2 regions of the Viridibacillus sp. FSL R5-0888 genome follow, and region 2 is predicted to be linked to the other one. Evidence: predicted binding sites of a transcription regulator. Region 2 holds the regulator's gene; the other holds the start of a gene.
What was found. Region 2 encodes NrdR, which represses ribonucleotide reductase genes. Its sites were predicted from a motif close to AACACNATATATNGTGTT; they were not measured.
Positions count from the first base shown of each region.

Region 1: a site for NrdR is predicted at 6,103-6,120, ahead of MKY02_RS06725 (vitamin B12-dependent ribonucleotide reductase). Genes of this name have one in related genera too.

Region 1 is NZ_JBBPAU010000001.1:1,356,958-1,365,618, forward strand. Features, by position in the region: gene gcvPA (aminomethyl-transferring glycine dehydrogenase subunit GcvPA) at 1-604, shown strand, start outside; gene gcvPB (aminomethyl-transferring glycine dehydrogenase subunit GcvPB) at 597-2,069, shown strand; gene MKY02_RS06700 (hypothetical protein) at 2,256-2,540, shown strand; gene MKY02_RS06705 (ASCH domain-containing protein) at 2,704-3,177, shown strand; gene MKY02_RS06710 (ATP-binding protein) at 3,277-4,542, opposite strand; gene MKY02_RS06715 (rhodanese-like domain-containing protein) at 4,654-5,034, opposite strand; gene MKY02_RS06720 (lipoate--protein ligase family protein) at 5,139-5,972, shown strand; gene MKY02_RS06725 (vitamin B12-dependent ribonucleotide reductase) at 6,148-8,661, shown strand, end outside.
Region 2 is NZ_JBBPAU010000001.1:1,010,576-1,019,236, reverse strand. Features, by position in the region: gene dnaI (primosomal protein DnaI) at 69-1,013, opposite strand; gene MKY02_RS05030 (replication initiation and membrane attachment family protein) at 1,000-2,427, opposite strand; gene nrdR (transcriptional regulator NrdR) at 2,451-2,918, opposite strand; gene MKY02_RS05020 (glyceraldehyde-3-phosphate dehydrogenase) at 3,162-4,184, opposite strand; gene coaE (dephospho-CoA kinase) at 4,318-4,914, opposite strand; gene mutM (bifunctional DNA-formamidopyrimidine glycosylase/DNA-(apurinic or apyrimidinic site) lyase) at 4,928-5,800, opposite strand; gene polA (DNA polymerase I) at 5,813-8,440, opposite strand.

The DNA.
Region 1 (8,661 bases), 350 kb from region 2:
TCTAACACCTCCAGGTAAAATGGGTGCGGATATTACTGTCGGGGATGCTCAACCTTTCGGTATTCCAGAAAGCTTTGGCGGACCACACTGTGGTTACTTCGCTGTTACAAAAAAATTAATGCGAAAAGTACCTGGTCGTTTAATTGGTGAAACAATTGATGACGAAGGTCGTCGCGGTTATGTATTAACTTTACAAGCACGTGAGCAACATATTCGTCGTGAAAAAGCGACTTCTAATATTTGTTCAAACCAAGCTTTAAATGCACTTGCAGCTTCAGTTGCAATGACAGCTCTAGGTAAAAAAGGTGTGCAAGAAATTGCTACTCAAAACATTTTAAAAACACACTATGCTAAAGAAGCTTTTGAAAAAGCAGGTTTCACTGTAGCTTATAAAGGCGCACATTTCAACGAGATCGTTGTGAAGTGTAATACATCTGTTTCTACTATTAATAAGGAACTTTTTGAAAAAGGCATTATTGGCGGCTTTGATTTAGGTAAAGTAGATGCAGCACTTGAAAACCATGCACTAATTGCTGTTACTGAACAACGTACGAAAGAAGAAATCGATGCACTTGTGCAAGAAATGGGGGCTCTCCATGCATAACGACAATCAACCACTTATTTTTGAACTTTCAACAGAAGGTCGCGTAGGATATAGTTTATCAGAGCTTGATGTACCAGCAGTAGATTTAGCTGCTATCTTACCAAACGAATTTATTCGTACAGAAGAAGCGGGACTACCTGAAGTATCAGAACTTGATATTATGCGTCATTATACTGCGCTCTCTCGCCGTAATCACGGTGTAGATTCAGGTTTCTACCCACTTGGTTCTTGTACAATGAAATATAACCCGAAAATTAATGAATCAGTTGCACGTTTTGCAGGATTTGCTAATATTCACCCTTTACAAGATGAGTCCACTGTTCAAGGTGCACTTGAGTTAATGTATGATTTACAAGAGCATTTAATCGAGATTACTGGTATGGATGAAGTAACGCTTCAACCAGCTGCTGGTGCACATGGTGAATGGACTGCATTAATGATGATTCGTGCATTCCACGAAGCAAACGGTGACTTCCAACGTACGAAAGTACTTGTGCCAGACTCTGCTCACGGTACTAACCCAGCATCAGCAACAGTTGCAGGTTTTGATACAGTAACTGTGAAGTCTGATGAAAACGGTCTTGTAGATTTAGAGGATTTACGCCGCCTAGTTGGGGATGATACAGCAGCGCTTATGTTGACTAACCCAAATACATTAGGTCTTTTTGAAGAACATATTCTAGATATCGCTGAAATCGTTCACTCGGTTGGCGGTAAAGTATATTATGATGGTGCAAACTTAAATGCGGTTATGTCTAAAGCACGTCCTGGTGATATGGGCTTTGACTGCGTTCACTTAAACTTACACAAAACTTTCACTGGTCCTCACGGTGGTGGTGGTCCTGGTTCAGGTCCAGTTGGCGTAAAGGCAGACTTGATTCCGTACCTTCCAAAACCTGTTTTAGTGAAAACAGAAGAAGGTTATCATTTCGATTACGACCGTCCACAATCAATTGGTCGCGTGAAGCCATTCTATGGTAACTTTGGTATTAATGTTCGTGCATATACTTATATCCGTTCAATGGGTCCAGATGGTCTTAAAGCAGTAACTGAAAATGCAGTAATTAATGCAAACTATATGATGAGAAGATTAGAGCCATACTTTGATCTACCTTACAACCGTCATTGCAAGCATGAATTTGTATTAAGTGGAAGCCGCCAGAAAAAACTAGGCGCTCGTACACTTGATATGGCAAAACGACTGTTAGACTTTGGCTACCATCCACCAACAACTTACTTCCCATTAAATGTGGAAGAAGGTTTAATGATTGAACCAACTGAAACAGAATCAAAAGAAACATTAGACGCTTTCTGTGACGCAATGATTCAAATTGCTAAAGAAGTAGAAGAAACACCAGAAGTAGTACAAAATGCACCACATACAACAGTTATTGGCCGTCTTGATGAAACAAGAGCAGCACGTAACCCAGTTTTACGATACGAAAGAGAAACAGTAGAAGTATAATATATTCGTATATTGAAAACCTCTAGCACTTTGCTAGAGGTTTTCTCATGATTTGTATATAAATAGCTTAATGAAAAGATCATGTTAGTTATGGAAAAAATCGCTTGGACATAGACAGATGACTTTAAAATTGCTATGCTAACATAAATGCAGTATGAATCAATGTGTGAAAAAAGGGGAGTTTTCATGGCTTACTTTAAAAGTATCAATGATACAACTAATGATCAAAATGACTTACTAAAATCCTTAAAAGAGGATTATCAAGAATATACGGTTGACGAATTAATTTCTGAATTGTACATAAAGCAACAAAAAGAACAAAGTACGTTAATCTATTTCACTCCAGATGCGCATACAAAGGCGCTAATGGAATACGAAAAGAAAATCATTTATGATTTGCTACATAAACATGGTTTAACAAATCTACAAATTTTACAAGAAATCAATAAGCAAAAAACTGTTATAGATTAAAACAGTAAGTATAGAATTCAAACCTGTTTACTGCATATGAAACCTCTTATATTAAGTAATGCAATATAATTATCTCATTACTAATATAGGAGGACTTGACATGAAATAATAGATTAAAAGAATTAGATACTTATGGATTTTGATTGTAAGGGGGAAGCACCTAATGTCAATCAATAAAATAGATGAATATTGGCATACATATGCTAAAGAAAATGAATTAGATATGACGACTCCAGAGTCATGGATGTTTGGAGATGGTTCCAAAGAAATGGCGGATGATTTAGGGAGTTTAGTTGTGAATGGTAGCAAAACAGCAACATGTGCTGCTCATTGTGTATATGAACTTGAAAAAGAAAAAATTCAAAAAGTTGGACAGTACGATATTGTATTAGATGGTAACAATGAACCTCTAGCAATAATAAAATATACAAAAATCGAATTGGTGAAAATGAATGAAGTAACAAGTGATTTTGCAAAGGCTGAAGGTGAAGGAGATTTATCCTATGATTATTGGTATCGGGAGCATGTAAAATTTTTCACTTGGGAGCTCAATCAGTATGATCTTACCTTTAACTCTGACCTATTGCTTGTTTGTCAAACTTTTAAGGTAATGGATGTTTATCAAAATCAGGTATAAATAAGAAAAATTAGAACTATTTTGCGAAGATATTAAATGTTATTTTAAAAAAATACACTCCCAGAGATTGAGTCAACCAATCTCTAGGAGTGTATTTTTTTAGAACCCTATATTTACTTCATTTCTTTCCCATTCATTTCGGAAGGCTTTTTTACGTTGTTTTTGTAAATCTTTAATACATTTCTCGTAATCGAGTTTTTTATCATAATGCCAATTTAGAGCAACTGACATATATAACTCATTAAGTTGTGACATAGAAAGTTCTTTTGAAAGTTTAGCAGCATCTATTAGCTCGTCTTCTGAGAATATATGCTGAATATCTAATTTGCGTAAATATGTAGCACGTATTTCAGTTGTAGGATTCATAATCTCGTATGCTCGATCAAACCTTCCTGCACGGTTGATTAAAGCTGGATCGATGCGGTCAGGATAATTGGTCGTACCAATTAAAAAAATACCTTCACGTGATTGAGCGCCGTCTAGTGTATTTAAAAATAATGAACGTGTATATTCGGGCATAGAATCTATATCTTCAATAACGAGTATTGCTGGAGCTAAACTTGTTACCATACGGAAGACCTCTTCAATGGACTCGCTTGATGTATGCTCAGTAATTTGCCAATATACAACAGGAGCTGTTACAGAACCTGTAATGGACTTTACAAGCGTAGTCTTTCCGTTTCCTGGTGAGCCATATAATAAGATTCCTCTTTTATAAGGAAGGCCGTAATGTTTAAAGAAATTGCCACCCTCCTTGAAAAACTCATCAATCGAACGGAAAATCTCTTGCTTAAGTGAAGGTTCTAAGAAAACATCTTCTCGTGTAATTTGCTTACCTTCGCCGTAACTCCGTCGTTTAATACCATCATGAACATCAACTAAGTAGGTAACAGTTTCCATCAACATTTGACGTAACTGTTCTTGAACAGCTTCGATAAAATTCATCATTTTCTCCGCACTTGTTGTAAAATAGAAAAACTCTGGCCATTCTGAATCGGAGCGGAATACAGGGATTTGTGTAATGGCTACTTCATAATCAGGAAAGTAGATTAAAGAATTACTAAATGTCTTAATTGATTTTAGCTGATTATCTAATTGATCTTCTGAGACAGAATTTAAAACAATGCTAGGTAATGAGGCATATATATAACTCAAATTTTCATAGCGGATTAATTCCTTTTCCATCATTTCTAGTAAATGATGATGAAATTGTGAATTATTTAGTTCGACAGTCACACCACGAAAATTAGCAGGGTGTACTTCATTTAGTTTTTTTGAGATGCGCTCAAAGACCGCTGATACATCTGCATAGTTAGGGATGTCTTGTCGCAAATCTTCGTGAAATGTATATAAGAATTTTGGCATTATATCCTCCTTTATGGACGTTATTAATTTATAGAATATATAATTAAGAAAAAATAGAGTCATTTCTGTTATAAATAGAAATGACTCTTTTTTATTTGCAACGCAATCAAATTATTTCACTTTGATTTTGCCTGTCCAATTTTTGTATCCACCTTGTAATTGGTATACTTGATCGTAGCCTTTTTTCTTTAATAACATAGCAGCACGTGCACTACGTCCAGCATTTTGGCAGTACAAGTAAACAGGTTTGTCTGGGCGAATTTCTTTATAGCGTTGACGAAGTTGTGAGGTTGGGACGTTACGAGCGCCTAGAATATGACCACCGTCAAATTCTTTTGGCTCACGCACATCTATTAATTGTGCTTTACGATAACCTTCAATAAATTCTTCTTGTGTTAAAGTTGTAACTGCTTTTTTGAAACGAAGAGCGTTTACTAAAGCGTATACAATCACCACAAATAAAACAATTGCTAATGTATATAACCAACTCAAATCGTCTTACCCCTTTCTATCTACAGTAATATTATAAAAGAACATGTAGCGATAGTCCAATGAGTTTGTTAAAATAGATAAGTTGATTATAAGGAGGAGACCAAATGAAAACAACATGGTATTTTATTAATTCAGGTCCTTGTAGCCCTGCATTCAATATGGCATTAGATGAAGCGCTCCTACATTGGCATAGTAAAGGTTTAATTCCACCAGTAATACGATTTTACGAATGGAATCCAGCAACACTTTCTATTGGATATTTTCAACGTGCTGAAAAAGATATTGATTTTGAACAATTACATAAATTAAATTTAGGATTTGTACGCCGTCCTACTGGCGGTCGTGCAGTCTTACATGAACATGAACTAACATATAGCATCATTGTTAATGAAGACTACCCAGACATGCCTAAAACGGTGACTGAAGCTTATAGAGTATTAAGCGAAGGCTTATTACTAGGTTTCCGAAACTTAGGGTTAGATGCTTATTTTTCAGTTCCTGATTCAGAAGAAAAACGAGCAGATTTGAAAACTCCGAAGAGCGCGGTTTGTTTTGATGCGCCAAGTTGGTATGAATTAGTAGTAGAAGGTAAAAAGGTAGCAGGTAGTGCACAAACGCGACAAGAAGGTGTCATTTTACAACATGGAGCGATATTAATCGATCTCGATGATGAAAAATTGATTTCTCTTTTTAAATTTCCATCGGAAGCTTCAAGAGAGCGTATGCGCAAACATTTACCACAAAAAGCGGTAGCTATTAATCAGTTAGCACAAAAACCTGTCGATGTTGAGACATGTATATCTGCTTTCCGCAAAGGATTTGAGGACGGGTTAGACATTGAACTTGTACCGTACACGTTAACGAAGGAACAAATGGATTTTGTTAATAATTTAGCAAAAACTCGTTATGAAAGTGATGAATGGAATTTTAGAAAATAGTAGTCTTTTTGACTTATTTTAGCTTTGCAAAAATCGAAAAATCGCTTCCAATGTTGTTAAATCAACATTTTGCTCAAAATCACCCTATTTGCTTTTCTTATCAATATATAGTATCGTAATGTCTTGAACAAACACTATATATAGTGTTTAGAGCGCGATCTAAATAGGGAGGCGAATGATAATGGTACTTGCTTCACAGCATCATAATCAGACGATTAATGTACAACAATTAAATAATGATATTCAACAATTTCCACAAGTTCATGCCATCACAGAGGACATGCATATAACACATAAAGGTGTGTCTCGCTTAGTCATGATCGACCGTTATTCTTTTAAAGATACGGAAAAGAAAACGCTAAAAGCAGGGGATTTTGTTGTTTTAACGGTCAAAGCTGACCCTAAATTCCCAGCACGTGGTCTTGGTTATATCGTTTCAATTAATGCAGAAAAGAAAACAGCAGAAGTGCTGATTGAAGCAGATTATAGAAGTGCTATTGATGATGATTCTGAACAACAAACAGGAATTGTCACACGTTCTTTAGACGTTATTGAGAAGCCTCTTGAAGTCTTTTACGAACAAATTGCAAAACGTAATGCAACTGGCCTAGCAGCCGTTGAAAAAACAGAAGAAAAACGCCAAGAATGGTATGAAAAATTCTACGAACAATTAGTGAAGTTAAACTTTATTCCAGCGGGACGTGTTATTTACGGAGCAGGCGCAGGAACAGATGTTACTTACTTTAACTGTTACGTAATGCCATTTGTTGCAGACTCTCGTGAAGGCATTAGTGATCACCGTAAACAAGTAATGGAAATTATGAGTCGCGGTGGTGGTGTAGGTACTAATGGTTCTACATTACGTCCACGAAACACACTTGCTCGTGGTGTCAATGGTAAATCATCAGGATCTGTTTCATGGTTAGATGATATTGCTAAGCTGACTCATCTTGTTGAACAAGGTGGATCACGTCGTGGTGCACAAATGATTATGTTGGCAGATTGGCATCCGGATATTATTGAATTTATTATTTCAAAAATGCAAAACCCTCGTATTTTACGTTTCTTAATCGAAAATACAACGGATGAAACAATCCAACGTCTAGCAAAAGAAAAACTAAAATTCAAACCTTTAACGCAACAAGAAGAAGCGATGTATCAAGGTATTATTAATTATAAAACTATCCCTGGTGTCGGTGGTTTTAATGAAGCCATTATTCGTGATGCTGAGGCGAAATTACGTGACGGTGGAACATACAGCGTGCATAACGCTGAATTCCTAACTGGTGCGAATATTTCTGTTACAATCACAAATGAATTCATGGAAGCTGTAGAAGCTGATGCTGAATTTGATTTACGATTCCCAGCTGTCGAATCATATAATGCTGAAGAAATGAAAATCTATAACGATACATGGCATGAAGTTGGCGATGTTCGTGAATGGGCTGAAATGGGCCATGCTGTACGTACTTACCGTAAAGTAAAAGCACGTGAACTTTGGAACTTAATCAATATCTGTGCAACTTACTCAGCAGAACCAGGTATTTTCTTCATCGACAACGCAAACGATATGACAAATGCAAAAGCATACGGTCAAAAAGTTGTAGCAACAAACCCATGTGGAGAACAACCACTTGCGCCGTATTCAGTTTGTAACTTAGCAGCTGTAAACTTAGCGCAATTTGCTCAAAAAGATACGAAAACAGTGGACTTTGAAGCGTTGAAAGAAACAGTTCGTGTCGGAGTACGTATGCAAGATAACGTAATCGATGCTACTCCTTATTTCCTTGAAGACAACAAAGTACAAGCATTAGGCGAACGCCGTGTTGGACTAGGTGTTATGGGAATGGCTGATTTACTTATCTACTGTGAAAAAGAATATGGCTCTGAAGAAGGTAACATCCTTGTTGATGAAATCTTTAAGACGATTGCGACAACAGCATACGAAGCATCTACTGAACTTGCAAAAGAACGAGGTAGTTTCCCATTCCTAACAGGAGAAACAGAATCTGAAACATTAGCACTTCGCAAACGCTTTACAGAAACAGGCTTCATGCAAAAAATGCCTGAACATATCCGTGAAGCAGTACTTGAAGGCGGTATTCGTAACTCGCACCTACTAACTGTAGCTCCTACAGGTTCAACAGGAACAATGGTTGGGGTTTCTACTGGATTAGAACCATACTTCTCATTTACTTACTACCGTAGTGGTCGTCTTGGTAAATTCATTGAAGTAAAAGCTGATATTGTACAAGAATATTTAGCTGCTAACCCAGGTGCAGATGAAGCAAATCTTCCTGAATGGTTTGTAACTGCTATGGAATTAGCTCCAGAAGCACACGCAGATGTACAATGTATTATCCAACGCTGGATTGATAGCTCAATCTCTAAAACAGTAAATGCACCACGTGGTTACACTGTAGATCAAGTACAAAAAGTGTACGAACGCTTATACAATGGTGGCGCTAAAGGCGGTACAGTTTATGTTGATGGTAGCCGTGATTCACAAGTATTAACTCTAAAAGCAGAAGAAAACGTTATGGACGAGGACACTCTACAAGAAGAACAAGTAGCAGAAAAACGTCCAGTTGTTTTAATCGATACTATTCAAGACTTACGCTCAACAAACGTAACAATCGGCTCTGAAGTCGGTAACACATGCCCAGTATGTCGCAAAGGAACAGTCGAA
Region 2 (8,661 bases):
TGACTGAAAGTATACGCTCGATTAAGTTTAAAATCAAGTAGGAAAAAAAGTCAATCAAAAAAATGCAACTATTTCTGATCTCTTCGGTTTTGCCCACTCATTCGGATTGGTGTCGTCACAGCTTTAATACGCTCCATAATTCGTGAAGCTTTTAACATATCACGATCACCTTTTTGGTTATAAGCTAAATGGTCTTCTAATTCATCATATCCAAGATTCGAAGTGATGAATGTCGGCAATTGTTCCGCCATTCGGTAATGAAAAATCGTTCCCAAAATTTCGTCACGTGTCCAACTCGACAACGTTTCAGCGCCTAAGTCATCTAGCATTAAAACAGGCGCCTTTTTCACAAAATCTATTTTCTCTTGTAAAGATTGATCTTGGATTGAACCTTTCATTTCACGTAAAAACTCGGGTACAAATACTACAACCGATTTGATTTGTAAAGTCGCCAATTCATTGGCAATAGCCCCTAATACAAAAGATTTACCGACACCAAATTCACCATATAAATAAAAGCCTTTGTGAGGAAGTTCACCCGTTTCTTTAAATTCACGAACGAAATCCGCTGCGCGATTAGCGATATTCACACGTGAATGATCATCAATCATTAAATCTTTGATCGTCGCTCTTAACACGTCTTTTGGCATATGCATACTCGAAATCATAGAGGCAGCTTGACGACGCTCATCCTCCATGCGTTTTTGTTGACACGGTGTATATTCGACTTCTATTGAATCGCGGATAATTGATAATATTGGCACAAAGCCCTTTAATGCATTTTGACATTTTGCAACGGATACACATTCGTCACAATCATGTTTCTGTCCTGTATATTCATATAATTTACCTAGACCACGGTCTACCATATCTTTGTTTACTTCTTGATCGTTGTCAGCTAGAAATTGCTGGACACCTTTATTTTCAAGAATTTCTCGCTTCATTTGCTCGTATCGTTCTTGAAAAGTTTGTGAATCCATCACTTTTCTAAGTTGATTATTAATCGGTTCCATGTGAATCCACCTGCCCTTCCTCTATTCCTAGTTTCTCTAGAATTTTACGTCTTTCCTCTTCAAAATCGGTATCACTCTTAGCTGCTTCTTTTGAAGTTTCTTTTATAGTATCTTCTTTCTGAGGTTTCTTTTCTTTATTTTTCTTAAACCAGTCAGGGACTTTTTCTTCTCGACCACCGGTGTAACGTTTTTTCGTTGCAGGTTTTTGCTCAGCTGTTTTCCATTCCATATACTGCTTATGCTCTTTGCGCGCTAAGTCCATTGCTTCTTTCGTCGTTTTCACACCTTTTCGAATCCAATGTGAGGCAATCTTTTCGACATAGTTTTTAGTTAACTTCATGTCTGTACGTAAAAGAACATACTGAAGTAAGGCATTTACAACACCAATTGGCATTTGATATTGTAGGACAAGATTTTGAGCAAGCTGAATGTCAGCAGGGATTGGTTCTTTCCCATCAGCGATATCACGCAAGACATCAATTGGAGCAGTTGTTTCTAGGTAATGAATCAATAACTCTTCCTTCGTCTGCAAAGCTTGCTCTTTTGTAGTCTTTTTCTCTGCCTCATTAACTGCCGATTGGAAAGCTTGTTGCATAGCAGGTGGTTCTGTTGAAACAGTCAATTTGTAATAATCAGCTGCCGATTTCTTTAACCTTGACTCGGATAACATCATATGATCATCTAGAGCGAGCATAACAACTTTTTGCATATCTAATGGTGTTAAATGATATAAAAAAGCTAACTTTGCAATTGTTGCATTCGCTTCAGCAGTAAGTGCTGAAGATGGTACAAGTTGTTCTGACAATCCAGCTCTAAGTAAAGAAAAATCGAAGTCCTCGTAGTTAAATGGTAGTTCTTTAGGTTTCTCTCTTTCCTCAACTGTCTGCTCATTCGCAAAGGATGGTAAATGATGCTGCACAGGACGATAGACATCTGTAAATGTTCTTGACACTTCCTGATAGCCATCATTTGATGGACCCTTCTGAACGAAACGTTGGCGCAACTGTCTATAGGCTTGTTCACCAATTTTGCTAAATAAAAACATGGATAGTAAGGGATCATTAAAAAAAGCTGATGCTTCTAAAGGAGGCATCACGTCGTACATAAATGAGCGTACATCCTCAGAATCTTTACGCCAAGTGCGCATTAAACCAATAGCTTCTAATGCGATGCGCGACTCGAAAATCTTTGCAATCGGCATATCAAGTGAGTTCATCAAATGGTAATGTGATAATTCAGCTTCAGTCGTACTTTCTCCTTCAGCCCAAAGCATAAAGTATAAGCTAATGGGCTCCGCACCTATTAACGGCTGATAAAGCAGAGTAATAAGTTGGCGATCGTAGCTAGATACGGGAAATGGCATTCGAATGGACAATCGATCAACGGGCTGTAGTTCTTTATATAAATGCACCACGATCACCGTCCTTCATATCGCATTTATTTGTCATCGGATTGTCTTTCTATTAATTCCTTTAATTCTTCAATAAAGACATTAATATCTTTAAATTGACGATATACAGAAGCAAATCTTACATAAGATACTTCGTCAATTTTCGCAAGACGATCCATAATCATTTCCCCGACATCTTCTGTCTTCACTTCTGAGTTACCAATTCTACGTAGATCTTGTTCAATAGCAAATACTAATTCCTCTAATTGATTAAGTGCTACTGGACGCTTTTCGCACGCTCGGATAAGACCTCGCAAAACTTTTTCACGGCTAAATTCCTCACGTGAGCCGTCTTTCTTCACGACGATCAACGGCATTTCTTCTACTTTTTCAAACGTAGTAAAACGATATGCACATGATTCACATTCTCGGCGTCTACGGATTGCTTTATTGTCATCTACTGGTCTTGAATCAATAACCTTTGTTCCATTAAACTGACATGCTGGACATTTCATATTTTTTCTCTCCTGATTGCAAAACATTTTAGTTTATCTATTATATCAAATAATGCCTTAAAAAATCGAAAAAATGCAGTGGAAATTCTCAGATGTATGATAAAGATACTGTTTTTGGCCAATATAAGGGCGTTACTAACAGAAAAAACAGACATATATTCACAATTAATTGCAGTTTTTTCTACTCTTAAACAAAAAAACCCTTTCTAGTACACTACTAGAAAGGGGAATATTATATTAAAATTAAGCGTTTACAGAAGCCTTAAGAGCAGATGCAACTTTTTTCGTTAAATCTACAACACGAGTTGAATATCCCCACTCGTTATCGTACCAAGCAAGTACCTTCACTTTACGACTACCAATTACCATTGTAGTTAGGCCATCGATTGTAGCTGATGCTGGGTTTGTATTAAAATCCACTGATACCAATGGTTCCATTGTGAAGTCTAAGATTCCTTTTAGAGAACCCGCTGATGCTGCTTTGAACGCTTCATTCACTTCTTCAACCGTAACATCTTTGTTTAAATCTACTACTAAATCTACTAACGAAACGTTTGGTGTTGGAACACGAAGTGCCATACCATGTAACTTGCCTTCTAGTTCTGGTAATACTAGAGTTAGAGCTTTGGCAGCTCCTGTTGAAGTAGGAATAATTGAAGCCGCACATGCACGAGCACGACGTAAGTCTTTATGTGGATTATCAATATTTTTTTGATCATTTGTATATGAATGAACAGTTGTCATTAAGCCATTTTCAATACCAAAAGTATCATTTAATACTTTTGCAACTGGTGCAAGACAGTTTGTAGTACAACTTGCATTTGATATTACATCATGTTTTGAAAGGTCTAATTTTTCATCATTAACACCCATTACAATTGTTACATCTTCATTTTTCCCAGGTGCTGTTAAAATAACTTTATTAGCTCCTGCTTCTAGATGCAATGCTGCTTTTTCACGAGCATTGAATTTACCTGTTGCTTCGATAACGATATCAATATTCATTTCTTTCCAAGGTAAGTTCAAAGGATCACGTTCACTAATAAGTTCAACACGTTTGCCGTTTATGATTAGGGCTTTTTCTTCAAATTGAACATCCCCATCAAATTTCCCGTGATTTGTGTCATACTTAATCAAATGTGCTAACGTTTCAGCTGGGTAACTAGCATTAATTGCAACAATATTTAAATCATCTTGAAGTATCGCTTGACGGAACACCATGCGACCAATACGGCCAAATCCGTTAATAGCAATAGAAACTGTCATGAATAATATCCTCCTGTAATTGCGTTATACTTATTTTATTAATTCGAAAATTAGTATAACACATTTTAAGGAAAGTAAAACCTATTATGATGAACATTTAAAAGTTAGTGAATTCTGATTTTTCTAAAATACCCTATTTGAGTACATTCCACTTACCTAATATTTTATACAATTGCTCCCTCGTTGATTCAAGCGAGTTATTGTTATATATAACTGCATCAGCGCCTTTTTCTTTTTCAGATAACGGTAGTTGAGAACTAATTCTCGCCATAGCTTCTTTTTCAGATAAATTATTACGTTCCATTAAACGTTTTAATTGTGTTTCTTCTGTGACAGTTACAACTAAAATCTTCTCTACGAAATGTTGAAGGCGACTTTCAAATAATAATGGAATATCCATCACTATATCTTTTGAACCGTTTTCTAATAACTCATCACGTTGACGAAGCATTTCTTGGCGAATAGCCGGATGTATAATATCATTTAACGTTTTACGTGCTGCAGGTTCATGGAAGATAATACTCCCTAGTTTAGGACGATCTAGAGTACCATCATCCAGCAACACTTCTTCGCCAAATGCTTCTACTATTTGTTTTAGCGTTTCTGTTCCAGGTTCAACTACTACTCGGGCTACTAAATCAGCATCAATAATTGGTAAATGTAACTCTTTTAGCATTTCTGCCACTGTACTTTTACCACTCGCAATACTTCCAGTTAATCCAATAATCATCTATATCACACCTTTAATGTTGGCAATTTGGGCAATAAACTGAGTTTCTGCCACTAATTATCTTTTGTTTAGTATCTCCATTACAAGTCGGACAAGTCTTTTTCCCATACATTTTCAAACGATGTTGCATACTGCCTGCTTCACCATTAATATTTCTGTAATCTGAAATGGTCGAGCCGCCAACATCAATACTTTCTTGCAAAACATGAACAATTGTCTCAAAAAGTTCGATTTTACGTTGTTGACTAATTCGTGACAATTTACGAGCTGGATGAATATTCATCTTAAACAGCACTTCTGTCGCATATATATTCCCGCAACCTGCAATCACATGCCCATCCATAATTACTTCTTTAACTGCCTTATTTGCATACTTCGGCAGATTTGCTCTCTCAAGAAAATGAGGTAGTGCTTCATCTGAAAAAGGTTCAGGTGCCATTTCAAGTAGTGGCGGATGCTCTGCTAGCTCATGCAAAAAGCGCATTTCACCAAAACGACGAATATCCGAATAAACAAGCCAATTGTCATCATCGAATTGGATTAAGACATGCGCATGCTTTAGAAATTTCTCTTCTGTAATATCACTAAGTTGCGATACATGGAACCATGCGCCCGTCATCCCTAAATGGTTGACGAGCAAATATGGATTCCCTTCTTTCTCCAGATGAAAAAAAATATATTTTGAGCGACGTTCAATGCTTTTAATAGTCATTCCTTCAATTGCTTGTTGGAAAGAATCAGGATCAACTGCTTTTATAATACACTCTTTACCTTGCTCTTTCGCTTGTTTAATAATCTTTGAAATCGTCACATGATGAATCGTTTTACCGGTAACGACCGGTTGTAATGAACGCACAACACCTTCTACTTCTGGTAATTCTGGCATGCGATCACTCCTTTATTTTGTATCATACCAAGTTGGGCCAAATGCAAAATCGGCTCTCAATGGTACATTTAGTTCAAATGCTTTCCCCATCACTTCTGGAACTAGTTTTTCAAGAATAGCAATTTCCTCTTTTGGTGCTTCGAAAATTAACTCATCATGTACTTGCAGAAGCATTTTCGTTTGTAAATTTTGTTCTTTTAATGCTGCTGCCATATCTATCATTGCTTTTTTTATAATATCGGCAGCACTACCTTGAATTGGGGTATTCATAGCAGTACGTTCAGCAAAGCTACGCAAATTGAAGTTTGAACTTTTCAGGTCTGGCAAATAGCGACGTCGATTTAACATAGTCGTCACATAGCCCTGTTGCTTCGCTTCTTCCACGATATTTTTCATATAGTCCTGTACACCTGGAAAGCTAGCGAAATAACGTTCAATGAAATCTGCCGCCTCTTTACGTGTAATATCTAAGTTTTGAGATAGACCGTAATCACTAATTCCATAAACAATTCCAAAGTTAACTGCTTTTGCTGCACGACGCATATCCGATGTTACTTCCTCTTCTGCTACGTGGAATACATTCATTGCTGTATTCGTATGAATATCTAAACCATTTTGGAATGCATTGATTAAGTTTTCGTCACCACACATATGAGCTAATACACGTAACTCAATTTGCGAATAATCTGCTGCAAAAAGAAGCCATTCTGGATTTGAAGGAACAAATGCTTGGCGAATTTTACGGCCCTCTTCAAGTCTTACAGGAATGTTTTGCAAATTCGGATCTGTAGAACTTAAGCGCCCTGTTGATGTTAACGCTTGCTGGAATCTTGTATGAATTTTTTGATCTTCTTCGTGGATTTCTTTTAATAATCCTTCTATATAGGTTGATTGTAACTTCCCAAGCTGACGGTACTGTAAAATATGACGAATAATTTCGTGTTCTGGCTCTAATTTTTCTAATACATCCGCTGCAGTTGAATAGCCTGTTTTTGTTTTCTTAATAACAGGTAAGCCCAATTTTTCGAACAGAATAACCCCCAGTTGTTTCGGTGAATTTATATTGAAGGCTTGGCCAGCAATTGAATAAATATCTTCTTCAATTGTTTTTAGTTTCGTTGTTAGATCATGCCCCATTTCAACAAGTCGTTCACGATCAACTGTGATACCTTCGCTTTCCATTTCACTTAATATCGCAGCAAGTGGTAACTCTAACTGTTTATACAGCTCAAATTGTTCATTTTCTCGAAGAAGTTGTTCTAATTTTGGCTGCAAGCTGAATACCGCATTGGCTTTACGACAAGCATGCTCCGCCACAGCTTCTATTGCCGGAGTCGCTTTCTTAGCACCTTTACCATATACATTGTCATTTGATAGAACATCAGTATAACCAAATTCTTTTGAAATCGTTGCAACATCATCGGAAGGAATAGCGGGATTTACAATATATGCAGCTAAGAGCATATCGAATTCCACCCCTGCTAATTTAATACCATCACGTAATAATGCGGCTTGTGCGGCTTTTGAATCAACCATAAACTTCTGCTTTGAAGCATCTTCTAACCATTCTTTTAATGATATTGAAGCCATTGCTTTGTCGTAAGGAATATAATAAGCTTGCTTGTCATCAACTAATGCAATACCAAATCTGTCGCAAGTATGATAGTGCTCATCAGCAAGTTCAATATGTACAGCCATCGCATCTTGTAACTGCTCTGCTGATACATCTTCTAATATAGAAAAAGTTAGTTCCTTTGTTGTTGTTGCTTCTGATTGAAATTCACTTTTTTCGATTAATGATTTAAAAGATAAATCTTGCCATAAAGAAAACAACTCATCTACATTTGGACCATCATACACTAATTCATCCAGTGTAATAGTAATAGGTGATTGACGATCAATCGTCGCTAACTGTTTACTCATTTTCGCTTGCTCTTCATTGGTCGTAAGTTTTTCTTTTAACTTTGCACCACTCACTTGTTCTACATTTTCATATAGTTCTTCGATTGTTGGATATTGTTTTAATAATTTGATAGCTGTTTTTTCACCGACACCAGGTACTCCTGGTATATTATCTGATGCATCACCCATTAGACCTTTCATATCAATAATTTGCTCTGGCGTTAAGCCATACTTTTCTTGAATATGATCCGGTGTATATTTTTCAATATCCGTCATGCCTTTACGTGTAATATAGACAGTTGTATTATCTGATGCAAGCTGCGTTAAGTCTTTATCTCCACTAACAACGATTACTTGTAGCTTTTGTTCTTCAGCTTGTTTACTCAAAGTACCGATAATATCATCCGCTTCGTACATTTCCAGTTCATATTGCTTAATACAATACGCATCTAATAATTTTCGCAAATACGGGAATTGCTCCGATAATTCAGGTGGTGTTTTCTGACGGCCACCTTTATATTCCCCGTAAGTAGAATGACGGAATGTTGTCTTACCAGCATCAAATGCCACAAGCATTTTCGTTGGTTTTTCCTCTTCTAATATTTTCTGTAACATCGTAGTAAAGCCATAAACGGCATTTGTATGAATACCGCTATCATTTGTTAATAGTGGTAAAGCAAAAAATGCTCGATATGCTAAGCTATTGCCATCTAAAAGTAGTAGCTTTTCCTTTGTCATAAATACTCTCTCCTCTTACTTTTTCTCTATTTTGAGCTATTTGCTTTATATGTTATTATGCACGGAATTTCTTTTTTCCTAAACGTCAAAAAGCCGTCTCTCCCTTCTATCTTACCACGCGTGTAAGTAGAAAGGAAAATGACGACTGATGCAAATACGAAAAAATGTTCGTATTTTATAATTACTGTATTCAGCTCTTTAAATCCTAAAAAAAGAATCTA